One region of the Brevibacterium sp. GP-SGM9 genome, then DNA from elsewhere that is predicted to be linked to it. Evidence: riboswitches for the same ligand, from Rfam matches in the RefSeq annotation. Region 1 holds a riboswitch; each other region holds the start of a gene.
The links. A riboswitch is a leader RNA that binds a small molecule or an ion and turns the genes downstream of it on or off. The one in region 1 is predicted to bind thiamine pyrophosphate.
Positions count from the first base shown of each region.

Region 2: linked by a shared signal. The riboswitch ahead of ACH82I_RS05945 (ECF transporter S component) and the one ahead of ACH82I_RS07535 (TenA family protein) in region 1 are both predicted to bind thiamine pyrophosphate.
Region 3: linked by a shared signal. The riboswitch ahead of thiM (hydroxyethylthiazole kinase) and the one ahead of ACH82I_RS07535 (TenA family protein) in region 1 are both predicted to bind thiamine pyrophosphate.
Region 4: linked by a shared signal. The riboswitch ahead of ACH82I_RS04225 (3-oxoacyl-ACP reductase) and the one ahead of ACH82I_RS07535 (TenA family protein) in region 1 are both predicted to bind thiamine pyrophosphate.

Region 1 is NZ_CP178563.1:1,635,828-1,640,494, forward strand. Features, by position in the region: gene ACH82I_RS07515 (hypothetical protein) at 1-622, opposite strand, end outside; gene ACH82I_RS07520 (HutD family protein) at 871-1,440, opposite strand; gene ACH82I_RS07525 (MFS transporter) at 1,687-3,120, shown strand; gene ACH82I_RS07530 (VOC family protein) at 3,193-3,555, opposite strand; TPP riboswitch at 3,624-3,730, shown strand; gene ACH82I_RS07535 (TenA family protein) at 3,727-4,419, shown strand; gene ACH82I_RS07540 (ATP-grasp domain-containing protein) at 4,554-4,667, shown strand, end outside.
Region 2 is NZ_CP178563.1:1,292,550-1,297,216, forward strand. Features, by position in the region: gene ACH82I_RS05935 (universal stress protein) at 1-231, shown strand, start outside; gene ACH82I_RS05940 (metallophosphoesterase) at 284-2,134, opposite strand; TPP riboswitch at 2,258-2,366, shown strand; gene ACH82I_RS05945 (ECF transporter S component) at 2,390-3,019, shown strand; gene ACH82I_RS05950 (ABC transporter ATP-binding protein) at 3,019-4,515, shown strand; gene ACH82I_RS05955 (energy-coupling factor transporter transmembrane component T) at 4,523-4,667, shown strand, end outside.
Region 3 is NZ_CP178563.1:3,471,005-3,475,671, reverse strand. Features, by position in the region: gene thiD (bifunctional hydroxymethylpyrimidine kinase/phosphomethylpyrimidine kinase) at 83-949, opposite strand; gene thiE (thiamine phosphate synthase) at 946-1,677, opposite strand; gene thiM (hydroxyethylthiazole kinase) at 1,674-2,639, opposite strand; TPP riboswitch at 2,627-2,745, opposite strand; gene ACH82I_RS15535 (sugar ABC transporter permease) at 2,872-4,083, opposite strand; gene ACH82I_RS15530 (ATP-binding cassette domain-containing protein) at 4,080-4,667, opposite strand, start outside.
Region 4 is NZ_CP178563.1:928,093-932,759, reverse strand. Features, by position in the region: gene ACH82I_RS04240 (NCS1 family nucleobase:cation symporter-1) at 1-695, shown strand, start outside; gene ACH82I_RS04235 (aspartate/glutamate racemase family protein) at 850-1,602, shown strand; gene ACH82I_RS04230 (GntR family transcriptional regulator) at 1,648-2,340, opposite strand; TPP riboswitch at 2,459-2,554, shown strand; partial or broken gene ACH82I_RS04225 (3-oxoacyl-ACP reductase) at 2,642-3,433, shown strand; gene ACH82I_RS04220 (LLM class flavin-dependent oxidoreductase) at 3,436-4,116, shown strand; gene ACH82I_RS04215 (LLM class flavin-dependent oxidoreductase) at 4,113-4,334, shown strand; gene ACH82I_RS04210 (hypothetical protein) at 4,371-4,667, shown strand, end outside.

The sequences.
Region 1 (4,667 bases):
GGGCGTCGACGAGGGTCGCATCGTCGACGCCCGTTCTCCGGTTCACGGCTCCGGCTTGGGCCTTGACCGCCGGGGCGAGCTTCTGCCCGACTTCCTTGATCTTCTCTTTGCCCTTGTCGAGGCTGCGACTGTAGAGGGTCACGGCCAGACCGGTGACGATGCTCGCAACACCGGCACCGACGACGGTGCCGGCCACGCCGAGCTGTCCGCCGATCACCGAGGAGGTGGCCGCGGCACCGGCACCGGCGAGCAGCTGCGTGGCCGAGATCCGGCCTTCGCTCTTCTTCTCGTCCTTGCCGTCGGACTCCTGCGGCTGGGCCTCGGCCGTCTGGACCGCGTCGCCCGCATGAGCGGATGGTGGTGTCGGGGAGGTGCGCGACAGCGCGGCGGTTCGGGACACGTCGTCCCGGCGAATCGGATTCGGGGGCATCACCGGGGTCGTCACATGCTGGGTCGGGGTCGTCGAGTCGGCCCCGGACTGTCCGGTGTGCTGGGTGGCGGCGAGTTCCTCGGTGATGAGCGGAAGCGTCTGAGAGTGCTGCGCTGCATTCTCAGCGTCCGTGGTTCCCTGCTCGTCTCCCCGTTTGTTCGGTGTGTTTGATTCGCCCTGATTCGATGCCAATGTTCCTCCAAAAGCCCGTGCTTCGAACCAGTATGCGACGGCAATGTTCGGACACCCTGACCCGCCCTCGTCGAGGCTGAGAGTCCGCTGATGGCCGCGACCGCCAATGGCGTCTCTGACCAGTAAGGACGTCGGTTCGTGTGACGCAGAGGACAGTCGACTCGCACCATTTCCTCAGGCTCGGATCACGGGTACGAGGTCGCCGCGGGAGCCCGCCGTGCGCGGCAGCTCTGCGAGTCGGTATCGCCTCAGTGCAGGATGACCGCGCCGAGCCCCGCTGGCAACACCTCGGCGGCCTCGAGTTCGAGCAGCTGGAAGCGAGAGTATCCGGGGACCTCGTCGAGGGTCACGGCGAAGCGGTGCCGTCCGACCGCAGCATCACTGTCGATATCGCTGTCGATTGAGAGCCGCATCGCGGCCGCTGCACCGCCGCTCGCCACAGCATCAGCGTCGGCATCGGCATCGGCATCGGCATCGGCATCGGCGACCATGAGGTTGACCGCATGGCATGGGCGGGACAGTTCGAGGAGAGTGACCTCCTGCTCGCCGTGGAAGCGGAGGACCTGCCGCGGTTCCACCCGGTGCACACGTCCATCGATCTCGAGGACCACCTCGGCGGTGGGAAGGAACGATCGCGCCATCCCCGGCAGGGAGGAGAACCGGCCTGGCATTTCAAGTGCTGCGATGCTCAGCCGCCAGCGCCGCAGTCCGGGGGTCAGCGCCACGGAGTCGGCGAGCGAGACCAGCTCGGTCGTCTCTCCGGCGCCGTTGGCCCAGGGGACGGGTGAGAGTTCGTGAAACGAAGTGAGCACGCGCATGGGTTCACTGTAGCCGCGAGATCAGCGCTCCTGCGGTCGGAGAAGATCCCGGAAGAGGAAGAGGACTTGCCATAGGAGCTGAGAGGACTAGCCTTGAGTGGTGCTTTCGGTCGGGGCGACTCGGACGATCGCACGAGCGATCTTCACAATCGCGAGGGGCATGCCGGGTTCGACCGCGCATGATTCTCGGTTCCCTGAACGACTGTTCTCGTGTGCCTCTCACGACATCAGCAGGGAGGGAAGCACATGTTCGGTCCAGACAATGTCCGGCGCCGGTGGCGTCCGGAAGAGATCACCGTGACCAAGCCCGATGTGACCAAGCGGGCGATCGGCGCCGCGGCCATCGGCAACATCACCGAATGGTACGATTTCGGCGTCTACGGCTATCTGGCGGTCGTCATCGAGGGCATCTTCCTGCCGAAGGATTCGGGCCCCATCGGCCATATCATCGTCGCCGGTCTCTTCGCCGTCGCCTTCCTCGTCCGCCCCCTCGGAGGTCTCTTCTTCGGTCCCCTGGCCGACAAGATCGGCCGCAACAAGGTCCTCGCGATCACGATGATCATGATGGCCGCGGGCACATTCCTCATCGGTGTCATCCCCGACTACGCGACCGTGGGTCTGTGGGCGCCGTTCCTGCTGCTCGCCTGCCGACTGCTGCAGGGCTTCTCGACCGGCGGCGAGTACAGCAATGCGATGACCTTCATCGCTGAATACGCTCCGGACCGGCGGCGCGGGTTCCTCGGCAGCCTGCTCGAAGTCGGCACGTTCACCGGCTATGTCCTCGGCGCTCTGTTCGCCACGATCATCCAGGCCGCGTCCACCCCGGAATTCCTCGAATCCTGGGGATGGAGGATTCCGTTCTTCGTCGCCCTGCCGCTCGGCTTCATCGGCGTCTACCTGCGCACGAAGCTCGCCGACACTCCCGCCTACAAGGAGATGGAGAGGCTGTCGGAGCAGGAGGAGCAGAAGAATCATGCCAAGGGCGAGTTCAAGAAGATCTTCGCCCTGTGGCCGAACCTGCTCGCCTGCTGCGGACTGGTCCTGGCCTGGAACGTCACGAACTACATGCTCACCTCGTTCATGCCGCTCTATTTCCCGATGGTCGAGGACATCCAGGGCAGCGGCGGGGTCTCCGAACTGACCTCGCAGATCCTGCAGATCCTCGTCATGGCCGCCTGCCTGGGTCTCATTCCGATCATCGGACGGGTCTCGGACAAGGTCGGACGCAAGGCCGTGGTGAGAACAGGTTCGATTGCGCTCATCGTGCTCTCGTTCCCCTCCCTGTGGCTCATCCGCGGTCACAATGACGTCGTCGTCTTCCTCGGGCTGCTAGTGATGGGTCTGAGCCTCATCTGCTTCAGCGCGACGATGCCCTCGACTCTGCCGTCGCTGTTCCCGACGATGGTTCGCGCCGGTGCCCTGGCGATCGCGTTCAATGTCTCGATCTCGCTGTTCGGCGGCACCACTTCGTTCGTCATGACGACGCTGATCAATGCGACCGGGTTCCTCATGTGGCCGGCGGTCTACCTGGTGGCGGCCGGAGTCGTCGGACTTATCGCCATCCACTTCGTGCCGGAGAGCAATCGTCGTCCCCTGTGGGGTTCGACCCCGTCGGCAGCGTCGAAGGAGGAGGCGAAGGACCTCGCCGAGGAGCTCAACAGCGAGGCCGAGCACGCCTGAGGTCCGGGCGCGAGCATCTGGGTCGTCGGCACCGGCCCTCCGGGCGAGCTAGGCCCCCGACGGCTCAGTTCATCAGTTCTGGCACAGGCAGAACGGGTGTCCGGCTGGGTCGAGGAAGACGCGGAAGGTCTCCCCCGGCTGGTCGGCCGCCTTTCCTGCCCCGAGTTCAGTCACAGCCGCCTCGGCGACGTCGAGGTCATCGACCATGACGTCGATGTGCATCTGCTGCGGGTGCGCCTGACTGGGCCAGCTGGGGGCGTGATAGTCCTCGACCTGCTGGAAGCAGATCGGCGGCCAGGAGTCGGATGTGATCTCTGCCCAGGTTCCGTCCTCATCGACGTTGACAGTCCAGTCGAGGAGTTCGCCGTAGAACTTGGCGAGTTCGCCTGCATCAGGAGCGTCGAGAACGACCACGGGCTGCTTTGCGATAGCCATGATGCGAGTCTACGCCGCGGCACTGACGCAGAGAAGAGACCCTGAGCGAAGGCGCTGGTGTTAGGCTCGAATCACCCCAGGGGAGCGCCGAGAAGCGGCGCTGAGAGTGCGAAGAGCAGACCCTTTGAACCTGATCCGGTGAGCACCGGCGGAGGAAGTGAGGACACGGCAATGACCACTATTGAGCTGAACGAAGGCGGACCCGTGACCGCCCTGAGAGCCCGGTCCGCAGAGGCGTGGGACGCCGCTGTCGGACACAGGTTCGTCACCGAATTGTTCGCGCGGACCGTCGATGACGCCGTGATGAGCACGTACCTGATCCAGGACTATCAGTTCTTCGAATCGTTCCTGTCCATGCTCGGCGCCTGCGTCGCCCACGCCGACGAGTTGACGCCGAAGCTGCGGTTCGCCAAGCAGCTCGGAATCCTCGTGGCCGATGAGGATTCGTACTTCGTCCGCGCCTTCGCCGAGGTGGGAGTCGGCGAATCCGCCTACGCTGATCCCGAGCTGACCGTCCCGACCGCAGGGTTCAGCGACTTGATGGACGAGGTCGTCGACTCGGCTTCGTACCCGGATCTGCTTGTCGTCCTCGTCATCGCCGAGTGGCTCTACCTCGACTGGGGTGAGCGTTCGGATCCGCTGCCGGAACGAGACGTCCACGCCGGGTGGATCGAACTGCACCGCGGGACGGACTTCCGCGCCTGGGTGCAGTTCCTCGTCGATGAGCTCGACCGCGTGTTTCCCACCGGTGATGACTCGGAGTCCGTGGCGGCGCAAGACAGACTGGCACGGATCTGGCAACGGGCGGTCGATCTGGAGTTGGCGTTCTTCGATGAGGCGTACGCGGTCAACGACGTTTCGTGACCCCGGCGCACTCGGTCCATATTCTGTTTCCCTCGCATGGATAAGACCACCCGGACTAAGATTGTTGAACAGATCAGAGGTGCGGGTGTACTCAGTCACCCGACACTGCCGCTGGAGGATGCGAGGTATCACCGATGAGCACACAGCTGCTTCCCGTCGCGGACGGTCCCGCGGTCTACATCATCCATGACAATCCCGAATGGATCGCCCCGTTTGCGCAGGCACTCGAGCGTCTCGGCGTCGACTAT
Region 2 (4,667 bases), 340 kb from region 1:
GCCCTGGGCACGGAGGCCGAGGGGCTGCAGGCTCAGTTCCCCGAGCTGCCGATCACCACCTCGGTGCCGGTGGGCGATCCGAAGTCGACGATCGTCGAGACCACCGGCCGTGCCCAACTCACGGTGCTGGGCACACGCGGTCGCGGAGCCGTGAAGTCGGCGCTGCTTGGCTCCGTCTCCCGCGGAGTCCTCAATCATGCCGCAGGCCCGGTGATGATCGTTCCCAGCTGAGCTGGTGTCGATCCCAACTGAGCGGGTGTCGCTCGCTTTGCGAGCGGAGGGCTCAGTGACTGCAAGCGCGACGGCGACGTCTGGCGAGGAGCACCAGTCCGGCACCGAGGAGAACGGCGGCGGCGCCGATGGCGACCGGCAGTCCCATCTCACCGCCGGTCCGGGGCAGGTCGCCGCCGACCGGGTCTGTGCTACCGGCACCGGCGTCGTGGGAGTCCGAGTCGGACTCCGCTCCGGCAGCGTCGGATTCCGCCTCCGCGCCCGGGTCACCTTCTCCCCCGTCGGAGCCTGCTTCTTCGCCCGCGCCGGCCTCAGCGCTTTCATCTGCCGTTGCTTCGGTGCCGCCTGAGTCAGCTTCGGTGCCGTCGGCGCCCGCATCCGCTCGGGCGCCAGCGTCGGAATCCGCTTCAGAACCAGTATCGGTGTCCGCTTCGGCAGCATTCGCCTCGGAACCCGCGTCCGTGCCCCCTTCAGCGCCTTCGGATCCGGCGTCTGCCTCCGCTCCTGCACCGTCCGCCTCGGCACCATCGGCGTCCGCCTCGGCGTTCGCACCGGGATCAGGGTCCTCGTCGCCGGCTCGAGTGAGCTCGACGTCGTCGATCTGCTCGGAGGCGGCCTGAGCCGAGACCTGTCCGTCGGCTCCTGACGGCACCTCGTAGGTCGTCGCCCGCAGTGCATCGTCGGAGACCCGCATCCTAGTGAACGCGGGAACGTCGTTGTGGACGCTCTTGGCCTCCCAGTCGAGACCGGGCACGTAGTCGTAGAACTTCGACCCCGAGGACGAAGTCAGCGTTAGATAGAGGGTCTGCCCTTCGTCCTTCTCCTGCTCGCGGCCGTCATCGGATCCTTCGACCGGCTGCCCCTCGGAATCCATGAGGAAGGTCCGGTTATAGATGTGATCGTGCCCCGAGACGACCAGGTCGATGTCATTGCGAGCGGCGACCGGCGGAATCGCCTTGCGCAGCTTCTTCACATCGAGATCATCGTTGTGCGTCGCAGTCGAATAGATCGAGTGGTGGAATCCGAGGACCTTCCACCGGGCCTCGTCACCGTGCTCAGCCACAACCTCGTCGATGAACTCGGCATGCTCATCCGTGTCGAGATTGTTCGAGTTGATGTTGATGAACAACACGCCGGAGTCGATGAACCAGTAGTCGCCGCCGGAGGTGATCAGTCCGTCTCCCCCGTGATCCTGGCTGACGTTCGGTCGGTTGAAGTGCTGCTCGTATGACTTCGAGCCGACATCGTGGTTGCCGATCGTCGTCGCCTGGGGCACGGTCCGGGTCGCCTCCGGAGCGAGATACTGTGCGTACTCGTCCTGATCGCCCGCCGAGTTCACCTGATCACCGAGCGAATAGAAGAAGCGCGGCGCCTCGGCCGTGGTCAGACCCGAACTCAGCGTCCGAGCCCAACCGGTCGCATCATCGGGCTCACCGCTGCCGGAGCCGACCTGCGGATCACCGAAGACCAGGAACTCGCTGTCCCCGCCCGGCGTGCCGGTGGTGAAGGTCTCCACCGACGTGAACCCATCTTCTTCGCTGCCAACCTGGTAGGCGTACTCGGTGCCCGCTTCCAGACCGGTCATGCTCGCATGGTTGTAATGTCGCTTGAGATCGGACGAGCGACCGGAATCGGAGGTCTCAGCGCTGTCGGCGTCTTCGGGCAGCTCTTCGCCCTCGAGCTCGGAGACCTTCACCCACCGAACCTCTCCCCCATCCGAGCTCTCGCTCATCCACGACAGATTGCGGGAGAACTCATCCGCACCGACCTGCAGAACAGGATCGGTGATCGTCGAGTCCTCGACCACCTCGGCGTGAGCCGGAACGAGAGCGGCGACGAACGCGGTGAGAAGTGCGAGAACCGACGCGGAGCTGAGGGACCTGATGAGAAGCTGAGTTTTCACCAGACCATTCCTACCGAGCAGTAGTAACAGAAGAGTCTGCGGCATACGTCCCTGCCTGAAACGGCAGGTGAACGCTCCATGATGAGAACGGCTCGGCCGAACCCAGACCCTGTTGTACAGTGGTGGCTACGACAGGGGAGCGCCGCGAGGGGCGCTGAGAGTGCAGATGAAGCTGCAGACCCTCGAACCTGATGCGGTTAGCACCGCCGAAGGAAGTCGAGACTCTTCTACCCCTCCTTGATCTGAGGAGGCACAATGCCGAAAACGACCGCACCGGAACCCGCTGCGAAGACCGCACCCGCACACACCCAGGCACCGAAGACGAAGAAGTGGCGGGTCGTCGACTACGTCACCACAGCCGTCCTCGGCATCGCCGTCGGACTGATCTTCTGGGTGCTGGCCCTGAGCTGGAAGGTCCTCGAACTCGGCTTCCAGGCCTTCCCACCCTCGATCGGACTGATCGCCGGACTCTGGGTCCTCGCCGGACCCCTGGCCGGAGCCATCATCCGCAAACCCGGTGCCGCCCTGCTCTGCGAACTCATCGCCGCCGTCGTCGAAGCCGTCCTCGGTTCGCACTTCGGGGCCACCGTGCTGCTGTCCGGGCTGATCCAGGGCCTCGGCGCCGAAATCATCTTCGCGGCCTTCGGCTACCGCCGGTTCTCACTGTGGATCACCACACTCTCCGGCCTCATGGCCGGGGCCTTCATGTCCGTGAGCGAGAACATCATGTACAACGCCGAATGGCAGCCGAGCTTCCAGATCGCCTACGCCGTGTGCGCGATCGTCTCCGGTGCCGTGATCTCCGGCATCGGCGCCTGGTACGCCTACCGGGCGATCGCCCGCACCGGGGCGCTGAGCTCCTTCGCCTCCGGCCGCATCCGCTGATGTCCCTGCCGATCACGGCGCACGGCTACTCGTGGACCCATGCCGACCGCGAACGAGCCGCCGTCGGCCCCCTCGATCTCGACATCGCCGCCGGTGAGAAGATCCTCCTGCTCGGCCCGTCCGGGGCAGGCAAGACCACGCTTCTGCATGCGATCGCCGGCGTCCTGCCGGCTGAGTCGGGAGAGTCGACCGGTGAGCTGCTCGTCGGAGACGCCGCACCGGATCCTCGCCGAGGCGGCACCGGGCTGGTCCTCCAGGACCCCGATTCGCAGGTGATCTTCTCCCGGGTCGGCGACGATGTCGCCTTCGGAATGGAGAACCTGAGCCTGCCCGCCGCGACCATCGAGTCGCGCATCCCGAGCTCACTGGCGGCAATGGGCCTCGAACTGCCGGCGAATCACCCGACCGCGGCACTCTCCGGCGGCCAGAAGCAGCGTCTGGCCCTGGCCGGGATCCACGCCATGTCTCCCGAGGTCATCGTCCTCGATGAACCCACCGCGAACATCGACCCGGACTCCGCGGAAGCGGTCCGGGACGCGATTCTCGCCACCCAGGCGGCCACCTCGGCGACGATGCTCATCGTCGAACACCGGGTGAGCCTGTGGCTCGACCACGTCGACACCGTCGTCGTGATCGGACGCCGTGGATTGCTCGCCCAGGGCCCGCCGAGGCGGATCTTCGACGATCCGGCGCTGTCCGAGGTCCTGCATGAGTGCGGGATCTGGGTACCCGGGCGCCACGAGAACAGAAGCCCGGTCGAACCTGCAGATCACACCGAAAGCGAGGTGCTGCTGCGCACGAGGGACCTGAGTGTGGGGCGAGCGCGGGCGAAGGTCCCGGCCGCTGTCGGGCTCGACCTCGCGATCCGGGCGGGTGAGGTCGTGGGCATCCTCGGCCCTAATGGCGCGGGCAAGTCCACGACGGCACTGACCCTGGCCGGGCTGATCCCGGAATTCTCCGGTGAGGTCCTCGCCGAGGCGGGGCTGCGGACCGGGACGAAGCACGCCCGACCGTTCCGTTGGCCTTCGGCCCAGCTGGCGCCGCGGATCGGGATGGTCTTTCAGGAGCCCGAGCATCAGTTCCTCTCCCGCAGCGTCGCCGAGGAGTTGGCTCTGGGGCCCAAGCTCGCCGGCTGGTCGGCGACCGAGATCGATGTCCGGGTCTCCGAGCTGCTCGATGTGCTCGGTCTCGACGGTCTTGCCGAGGCGCATCCGCAGGGACTCTCCGGCGGCGAGAAGCGGCGGCTGTCGGTGGCGGCGATGATGGCTCCCCGCCCGCGGGTCCTCATCGTCGACGAACCGACCTTCGGCCAGGACGCACTGACCTGGGCGGGACTGGTCGAACTGTTCCTCGACGTGCTCGCCCACGGCACCGCGGTGATCGCGGTCAGCCACGACCACGCCTTCCTCGATGCGATCGGTGCCAGACGAGTCGAGCTTCCGGCCTCCGGGTCCGGTGTTCGGGTCGAGGCGAAACGGGGTGCTCGTGTCGACTGAGACTCGATTGCAGGCAGAACGCTCCGAGGTCGAAGACCCCAGCCAGCTCATTCCTGTGGTGCGCCGGACCGCCCTGGTCCGATGCAATCCGCTGACGAAGATCGCCGTGGCACTCATCCTCATGGTCGGGGCGCTGCTGAGCATCGACCTCG
Region 3 (4,667 bases), 1.8 Mb from region 1:
CTCTCCTCAAATGGATCGGTCTGGGGTCGGCGAGTCTGTTTTGCCGCGCCGGCTGCGCGAACTGCCCGGCGGGGTCGGCGAACTATCTGCGGACGATGTCGACCTGATGGTCGACGGGGCCATGCGCACCCTCGGGGTCGAGGCTGACCTGCCAGTCCGCGGCGGAACGCAGGGCGCGGGCCAAGTACTCCAACCCGTTCTCCACGGCCTCGCGCAGGAGTTCGGCGCCGACTTCGTCGGCCGCGCGTTCGCGTCTGAGCACGGCCACCTCGGCGGTGATCGCGGCGGACAGCGTGCACCCGGTGCCGTGCGTGTTCGCCGTCGCGACCCGCGGGTGGGAGAACTCGGCGATCACGCCCTCGGAACTTACGAGGACATCGGCGACGTCCCCGTCACTGGCGTGCCCGCCCTTGAGGAGCACGGCCCGAGGGCCGCGAGCCAGGAGCTGTTCGGCCTGCTTCAGCATCTGAGCCGGCGACTCGGCCACGGGCACATCATCGCCGAGGAGCAGGGCCGCCTCGGGGAGGTTCGGGGTGATGAGATCGGCGACGGGCAGAAGACGATGGCGCACGGCATCGACGGCATCGAGGTCGAGCAGCCGATGACCGGAGGTCGCGACCATCACCGGGTCGACGGTGAAGAAGCCGAGCTCCCCGCGGCCGGCGCGTTCGGCGACGAGCTCGACGAGCGAACGGGTGCTGAGCATCCCGGATTTCGTGGCGTCGACGGGCATATCACCCAGCACGCTGTCGAGCTGATCGGAGACGAAATCGTCGTCGATCGGATAGACCCGGGAGACCCCGTGCGTGTTCTGCGCGACGAGCGCGGTGATCGCGGTGGTCCCGAGCACCCCACGCGCGGTGAAGGTCTTGAGGTCTGCATGGATGCCCGCTCCCCCGCTGGGATCGGTGCCCGCAATCGACAGGGCGATGGGCGGCCGGGTGCTCATACCGGATCCTCCTGCGCGCCGGAACCGTCGCCGAATTCCCCCAGCAGTGCCGCAGCCGCCGCCTCCGGATCCGCAGCCCGGCAGATCGCCGAGACCACGCAGATCCCGATCAGCCCCCGTCCCCGCAGCTCACCCGCACGCTCGGTGCTGATGCCGCCGATGGCGACCGCCGGCAGACCCGCCAGTCCGGCCAATTCGCCGAGGCGGTCGGGCCCGATCCCATCCGGTGCGTCGGATTTCGTCGTCGTATCGTAGACCGGGCCGATGCCGACGAGGTCGACGACGCCCGTCTCCCGGGCCGCGGCGAATTCGGCCGCGTTCGCCGCGGACAGTCCGATGAGCGGTGCGGGGCCGAGTCGTCTGCGGACCTCGGTCACGGAAGTGTCGGACTGGCCGACGTGGATGTGGACGTCCTCGCCCTCGGCGATGAGACGCTCGGCCACGGCCACTCGGTCGTTGAGGAAGACGGGTACCTGCCGGTCGGTCCCGGCCACCGCCTCGGCGACGGCACCGATGACCTCCCGGGTCAGGGACTCGAACGCGGTGTCGTCGATGTCCTTATCACGGACCTGGACGATGCCGACTCCCCCGGCGACGGCGGCGCGCACGGTCTCGGCGACGCTGCGACCGGCCTCGCGGCACTGGGCGGAGTCGGTGACGAGGTAGAGACGGGTGTCGATGCCCGTCAGACGGTCGGTGGCCGCGGACTTGCTCGAGGTCACGCTCATGACTGCGGTCCTCGGTCGGCTGCGGTTCCGGCAGCGTCTGCGGCCTCGGACTCGGCTGCGGTTCCGGCGGAATCTGGGGCCACGGTCCCGATCTCGACAGCAGCCTCGGCGATCTGCTCAGCCGTCGTCGCATAGAGAGCGTCGAGGAAGTTCACCGAGTAGCTGCCGGGCCCGTTCGCCCCGACCGCCGCGGCCTGCCCGGCGACCTTGAAATGGGCATGGGCGGCGATCACGGCAGTGAACTTCGCTGCGGCATCGGCCTGGCCGGCACCGGCCTTCTCGACACCGGCGAGGTAGGCCGCGGTGACCGCCCCGAGCGAACACCCGGTGCCGATGACCAGCGGCATGAAGTCGTGTCCGCCGGCGATCCGGGCGACATGGTCGACACCGTCGATATGGGCGACGACCGCATCCCTGGGCCCGGAGACCGCGACCACGGCTCCGGTCGAGCGCGCGAGTTCCGCGGCGGCCGGGACCACCGCATCCACCTCGTCGGTGGATTCGACTCCCCGGCCGCCCGCTCCGGCGCCGGCCAGAGCCGCGATCTCCGAGGCGTTGCCGCGGATCGCGGTGGGGCCCGACTTCGCAGCCCGGTGGATGCGAGTGGTGCGGAAGTCCACGGCCCCGATGCTCACGGGATCGAGCACCCACGGTGTGCCGTCGTCGAGAGCCGCTTCGGTGGCGGCGTCGGCGGCGAGGAACTGCTGGTTCGTGGCCGTGCCGAAGTTGACGAGGAGTCCGCTGGAGACGCGGGTGAACTGTGCGGCATCGGCGTCGTGGTCGAGCATCGCCGGGGAGGCGCCGATCGCCAGGAGCACATTGGCACTGAACTGCTGCACCACGGTGTTCGTGATGCATTGGATGAGCGGGTTGCCGGCACGCAGTCGCTCGTGTGCGGAACGGAGACTTCCCGGCAGGTCGCCGAGGCTCCCGAATTCAGAACGCAGGTCGAAGTCAACCATGACGATCCCTTCGCTAGTATGGCCCAGATCAGGTTCGATGGGTGTTCTCTCAGCCTCATCGAAATCCGCGGCTGCGGATCCTCATGAGGCACCCCATGTCATTGCCCTCGACTCTATCAGTCGCTCCCAGCGTGGCGATTCCTCTCGCAGTGAACTCGTCGAAAGCAGAGCTGAGCGTCGAGGGCAGACTTCAGAAAGTCTGCCCTCGACGCTCAGGTGCGCGCTCGTTCGGCTACCCCCTGCCCACGTAGCGTTGGCCGCGACGGCTGAGCGCGTCGATGACCACGGCGGCCAACAGCACGAGTGCGGTGATGATCTGCTGCGCATCGGAGTTGAAGCCGATGAGATAGAGACCGTTGTTGATCGACCCGACGACCAAGGCACCGAGCACGGCCGCCCACGCCGTTCCGCGACCGCCGAAGAGCGAGGTGCCGCCGATGACCGCCGAGGCGATCGCATTGAGCAGGTCCTGGGTCGGCACGAGCGTCGATCCGGCGTTCGTCGTCACCCCGGCCTTGATGAAGCCGAAGAGCGCGGCAAGAGTTCCGGCCGCCATGAACACGCTGATCCGCACCCAGGTCACCCGGATGCCGGCACGCCTGGCGGCCTCGACCTTGCCGCCCACGGCATAGATCGACCGACCGTAGCGGGTCTTGCGCAGCACCAGATCGATGACGATGGCGATGACGATCATGAGCAGGAACGGCATCGCCAGACCGAAGTCCTGATTGATGAGGACGAGGAAGCCGAAGACGATCGCGAACAGCAGGACGATCCGCACCGTCACCGAGGTCCAGCTCGGGGCTTCGAGGCCCTCACTGTGCCGTCGCAGCTTCGAGTAGATGATCCCGGCGCCGAAGCCGATGATCGCCACCGCACCGAAGACATAGGCCCAGACTGCGGGGAAGTAGAAGTTCGCGAAGTCGAAGGCGAAGGTGTCCGACATCGACAGGTTCTTCTGCGTTCCCAGGGTGGTCAGCGTCAGCCCGGTGAAGGCGAGCAGACCGGCCAGGGTGACGACGAAGGCCGGAATGCCGATGACGGCGAAGAACCAGCCTTGGATGGCGCCGACGACCAGGCCGAGCAGCAGCATGATGATCAGCGCCAAGATCGGCGGAACGCCCTGCCTGACCACGAGCACGCCGAGCAGCGAGGCCGCCAGACCACCGAGTTGGGCGAGCGAGAGGTCGATCTCACCGAGGAGCAGGATGAGGTTGATGCCGAGTGCGAGGATCGCAATATAGGCGACCGTCGAGGACAGATTGACGAGATTGGCCGGTGACAGGAAGCTGCTGTTCGCCGATTGGAAGACGATGACGATGACGACGAGGGCGAGGATGACCGGCAGCGAACCGAGCTGGCCCTCCTTGACGCGGCGGACGAAGGTCGCGAAGAACCCCTCATGGGAGATCCGCTCGTCGGTGATGAATGCGTTGCGGGTCATCGGCGCTCACCCCTCCGGGTCGCCCGCTGCGTGACGACGTTGTCGCTGGCACCGGTGATCGCGGCGACGAGCACGTCGGTGCGCTCATCCCCGTCGAAGTCGCCGGCATCCTTGCCCAGACGCAGGACGTGGATCCGATCGCAGACGGCTTGGACATCGGCCATATTGTGGCTGACCAGCAGCACCCCGAGGTCACGTTCCTTGAGCCGTTCGATGAGGTTGAGCACCTCGGCGGTCTGGGCCACGCCCAGGGCCGCGGTCGGTTCGTCGAGCATGACGATGGAGGGATTGCCGAGTAGGGAGCGGGCGATCGCGACCGTCTGCCGCTGACCGCCGGACAGAGCCGCGATCGGCACCCGCACACTCGGGATCTTCGCCGACAGTGACCGCAGGAGCTCCCAGGACTTCGCTTCCATGGACACCTCGTCGAGGACTCCTCCCCGGGTGTTCTCATGCCCGAGGAACAGATTGGCCACGACGTCGAGGTTCTCGCACAGCGAGAGGTCCTGGAAGACGGTGGCGACTCCGGCCTTCTGCGCGTCCTTCGGGGAGGAGAACTTCTGCTGGGTCCCGTCGATGATGAG
Region 4 (4,667 bases), 710 kb from region 1:
TCGTCGTCGGAAACTTCTGGGGAATCCCCATCAACATGCTCGTCTTCGGCCTCGTCGTCATCTCCCTGGCCGGGGCCCAGTACGAGATCGACGGCACCGTCATCTCCTCGCCGGCCGATATCGTCCAGGCCATCGGCAATCCGATCCTGCTGGCACTGGCGTCCCTGGCCCTGCTCGTACTCACCGTCGCGGTCAACCTCATGGCGAACTTCGTCGCTCCCACCTATGCACTGACGAACCTGTTCCCGCGGCACCTCAACTTCCGTTCGGCGGCGATCATCTCGGCCGTCATCGGCTTCGTCATCCTGCCGTGGAACCTCTATGACTCACCTGTCGTCATCGTCTACTTCCTCGGCGGACTCGGTGCCCTGCTCGGACCCCTGTTCGGCATCATCATGGTCGACTACTGGGTGATCCGGAAGACGAAGGTCAACGTCCCGCAGCTCTACACCGAGGCGAACGACGGCGAGTACTTCTATCACCACGGTGTCAACTGGCGGGCGATCGGGGCCTTCGTTCCCGCCTCGGCGATCTCGCTGGTCTTCGCCCTGGTGCCGGCCTTCGCCGGCCTGTCCGAGTTCTCCTGGTTCAGCGGGGCTGCCCTGGCGGCGCTCATCTACTTCTTCATCGCCCGCCGCGACTTCACCTTCCGTGAGGTCGACGGCGAAGAGATCGCGGTGCCGACGACCCACTGAGCCGTGCGCACCACCCGCCGACAATGCAGCGCTGCGCTGCGCGACGTGCCGCCCCGACTGCACACCACCGCCCCGCACACCGACCACACAACGCCCCGTACCCCGACCGCACACCGACCCGCACCTCAATCGACCCGCACCCCAGGAGACCTCAGTGAAGATCCTCGTCGTCAACGTCAACACCACCGAATCGATGACCGAAGGCATCGCCGCAGCGGCCCGGTCGGCCGCCTCGGCGGGCACAGAGATCATCGGGGTGACCCCGACGTTCGGAGCCGAGTCCTGTGAGGGCAACGTCGAGAGCCATCTCGCCGCGCTCGGGGTGATGGACGCCGTGCTCAAGCACCAAGGCGACTTCGATGCCGTGATCCAAGCCGGCTACGGCGAGCACGGCAGGGAAGGCCTGCAGGAACTCCTCGACGTTCCGGTCATCGACATCACCGAGGCGGGAGCGGGCCTGGCGATGTTCCTCGGCCGTCGCTTCTCGGTCGTGACCACCCTCGATCGCACCGTGCCGCTGATCGAGGATCGGCTGCTCCTGGCCGGACTGCACACCCACTGCGCCTCGGTGCGGGCCTCCGGGATGGCCGTGCTCGAGTTGGAGAACGAGCCCGAACGTGCCGTCGCCGCGATCACGGAGCAGGCCGCCGAGGCGGTCGAGCGTGATCGTGCAGAGGTCATCGTTCTCGGCTGCGGGGGAATGGCGGAGCTCGCGAACTCGATCGTCGACCGGTGCCAGGTCCCGGTCGTCGACGGAGTCACGGCCGCAGTCAGACTCGCCGAATCACTTGTCGGCCTCGGCCTGTCGACCTCGAAGGTGCGCACCTATGCGCCGGCCAGGCCGAAGCAGATGCGCGGCTGGCCTCTGGGTGAGAACGCAGCCGTCTCCGCGCACGAAGCGGACTGAAGTACCCGCAGCGCAAGAGCTCTGAGTTTGCCGCGGCCCCGGAACTCAGTTCGGACCGGGTGATTCCTCGGCATCGTCGCCGCCAGGCGAATTGGCCAGACGCTCCTTGTGCTTGTCGTGCTGCTCCTGGCTGGTGCCCAGGTGCCGAATCGCCAGCTCGCGGGCCCTGCTCTGGTCCCGGCGGGCGATGGCTTCGTAGAGTTCGGCGTGCTCGGTGGCGACGAAATCGAGGTCATCATGCTGACTCAGCTGCCAGCGCATGCGGGAATCGAGCAGCTCGCCGATCTCGACGAGGAGCTGATTGCCCGAGAGCTCAGTGACGATCGCATGGAACTCGGCAGCACAGCGATGAGCGCCGACGGCATCCCCGGCCCGAGACAGCTCCTGCCCCTTCTGCATCGTCGCTTCCAAGCGCGCGAGTCCGTCGCGGGTGTGGCGCTGCGCGGCGAGTTCGAAGGACAGGGTGTCGAAGACCGTGCGCACCTCGTTGAGATCGGCGATGTCGCTGGGGGAGAAGTCGCGGACAGTCGACCAGGTGTTGGGTCTGTTCGTCACCAGCCCCTCGGCGGCAAGCTGTTTGAGCGCTTCGCGCACCGGGACGCGGGAGACTCCGAGTTCGGCCGCGAGGTTCCTCTCGACGAGTCGGTCTCCGGGATTCCTGACTCCGTCGATGATCTCATTGCGCAGGGCATCGGTGACCCGCACTGTCTCTGAGCGTGGAGTGTCATTGTTCTTCACCTGGTCATTCTCTCATTGTCGGTCCTGCTTGGACGGGAATCGAAGGCGGCTGATTCGAAGGCAGGATTCGACCGCGAGATTGCGGTTCGCGGTGGTGCAGGCTCGTGCTATGGTCGCAGGCAGTGACACGGGGTGCCCCGAGCGAGGGCTGAGAGAACACCCGTCGAACCTGATCCGGTTAGTACCGGCGAAGGGATTGTCCGCAGGATCGACTGCGCACCGTCACCGAGGTGACCCCTCGGTGATCGTCCATCCGTCGACCCGTACGGCGTTCCTTCGCCATGAGCATAAGGAAACGCACATGAGCGAGACCACCGACCAGACCACGAGCAACCCGCCGATCAACGAGCAGATCGTCCTCATCACCGGGGGCGCCCGCGGGCTCGGACTCAGCCTCACCAGGGCTTTCCTCCGCGAGGGCGCCAAGGTCGTCATCAACTACCTCACCAGTGAAGACTCCGCTCGCCGGCTCGCCGCCGAGCATCCCGACCGGGCCGTCGCGATCCGCGCCGACGTTCGTGATCGGTCACAGGTCGACGCCCTGTTCGCCGAGGCGGCTGCGCATTTCGCGGCTCCGATCACCACGGTGGTCAACAACGCACTCATCGATTTCTCCTTCAACGGCGATGCCCGACCCCACGCCGAGGAGATCACCGTCGAAGCGCTGACGGCACAGTTCCACGGTGCCGTCGGAGCGGCGACGAACACCACCCAGGCCGCATTGGCCGGATTCGCACAGGCCGGATCGGGCCGGATCATCAACATCGGCACCAACCTGTTCCAGAACCCGGTCATGCCCTACCACGACTACACTGCGGCGAAGGCGGCGCTGCTGTCGCTGACGAGAACCTTCGCCGCCGACCTCGGGCCCAGGCAGGTGCGGGTGAATATGCTCAGCGGCGGCCTGCTGCGCACCACGGACGCCAGCGCCGCGACACCCGCAGAGGTCTTCGACGGAATCGCCGCCGGTACCCCGCTGCAGCGGGTGACCACCCCGGAGGAATTCGCCGACTCCGCACTCATCTTCGCCTCACCCTGGTCGCGGGGGATCACCGGTCAGAATCTCGTCGTCGACGGAGGACTGGTGAAGAACGGATGTCTCACGACCAGACGCCCCACGACCCGACGCCGCATCGTCCGGTCCATCTCAATCTTTTCGCCCACGGCTGCGGACACCATTCGGCGGCCTGGCGGGCCGAGGATTCGACGGTCGAGCGCCTCGGCGACATCACCTACTGGGAGGAACTGGCTCGGATCGCCGAACGCGGACGGTTCGACGCCTTCTTCCTCGCCGACGGACAGTCGGCCGGAGTCCCGGGCCTGGCGAACGGCCCGCGGTGGCTTCTCGAACCGCTGACCACCCTGACCGTACTGTCCCGAGCGACGGCGCATATCGGACTGGTGAGCACGATCTCGGCGAGCTTCTGGGATTCGTTCCACGCGGCGCGGATCCTCGCCGGCCTCGACCACATCTCCGGTGGCCGGGCCGGGGTCAACATCGTGACCTCGACGACCGACGCCGAGGCACGCAACCACGGCATGGACGGACTGCCCGCGCATGCGCAGCGCTACGCTCGGGCCGAGGAATTCACCTCGGTGATGCTCAGGCTCTGGGACTCGTGGCCGGCCGAGGCGATCCTCGCCGATCGCGACGGTGACTATGTCGACGAATCTCGACTGCAGTCGATCGACTGCAGTCGATCGACCACTCAGGCGATCACTTCTCTGTGGCGGGCCCGCTCAACATCCCCTCGACCCCGCAGGGCCGACCGGTGATCTTCCAAGCCGGCGCCTCCGCGCCGGGCCGGGACCTGGCGGCCCGGTTCGCCGACGGCGTCTACGCGGTCGCCTGGGACTTCGAACAGGCACTCGAATACAGGCAGGACGTCCTCGCCCGTGCCGCGACCGCCGGACGCGACCCCGACTCGGTCACGGTCATGCCCGGGCTCGTCACCTATGTGGCACCGAGCGAGGCAGGGGCCAGGGAGCTCTAGGCCGAACTCAACGACCTGCTGCCCGTCGCGGACTCGTTGCGCCAGCTGGCCTACTTCACCGGGCAGGGCACCTCCGACTGGGACCTCGACGGTCCCGTCCCGGAACTGCCCCCACTCGAGGAGTTCACCGGTCCGCAGGGACGCTACGCCACGGTGCTGCGGATCATCGAGACCACCCGGCCGACGGTGCGCGAACTTCTCGGCTACCTCGCCGCCGGTGGGGGACACGCCACCTTCATCGGCACTCCGGAGCACATCGCCGATGAGATTCTGCGGTGGATCGACCGGGGAGCGGCCGACGGCTTCAACCTCATGCCGCCGGCACTGCCGGGC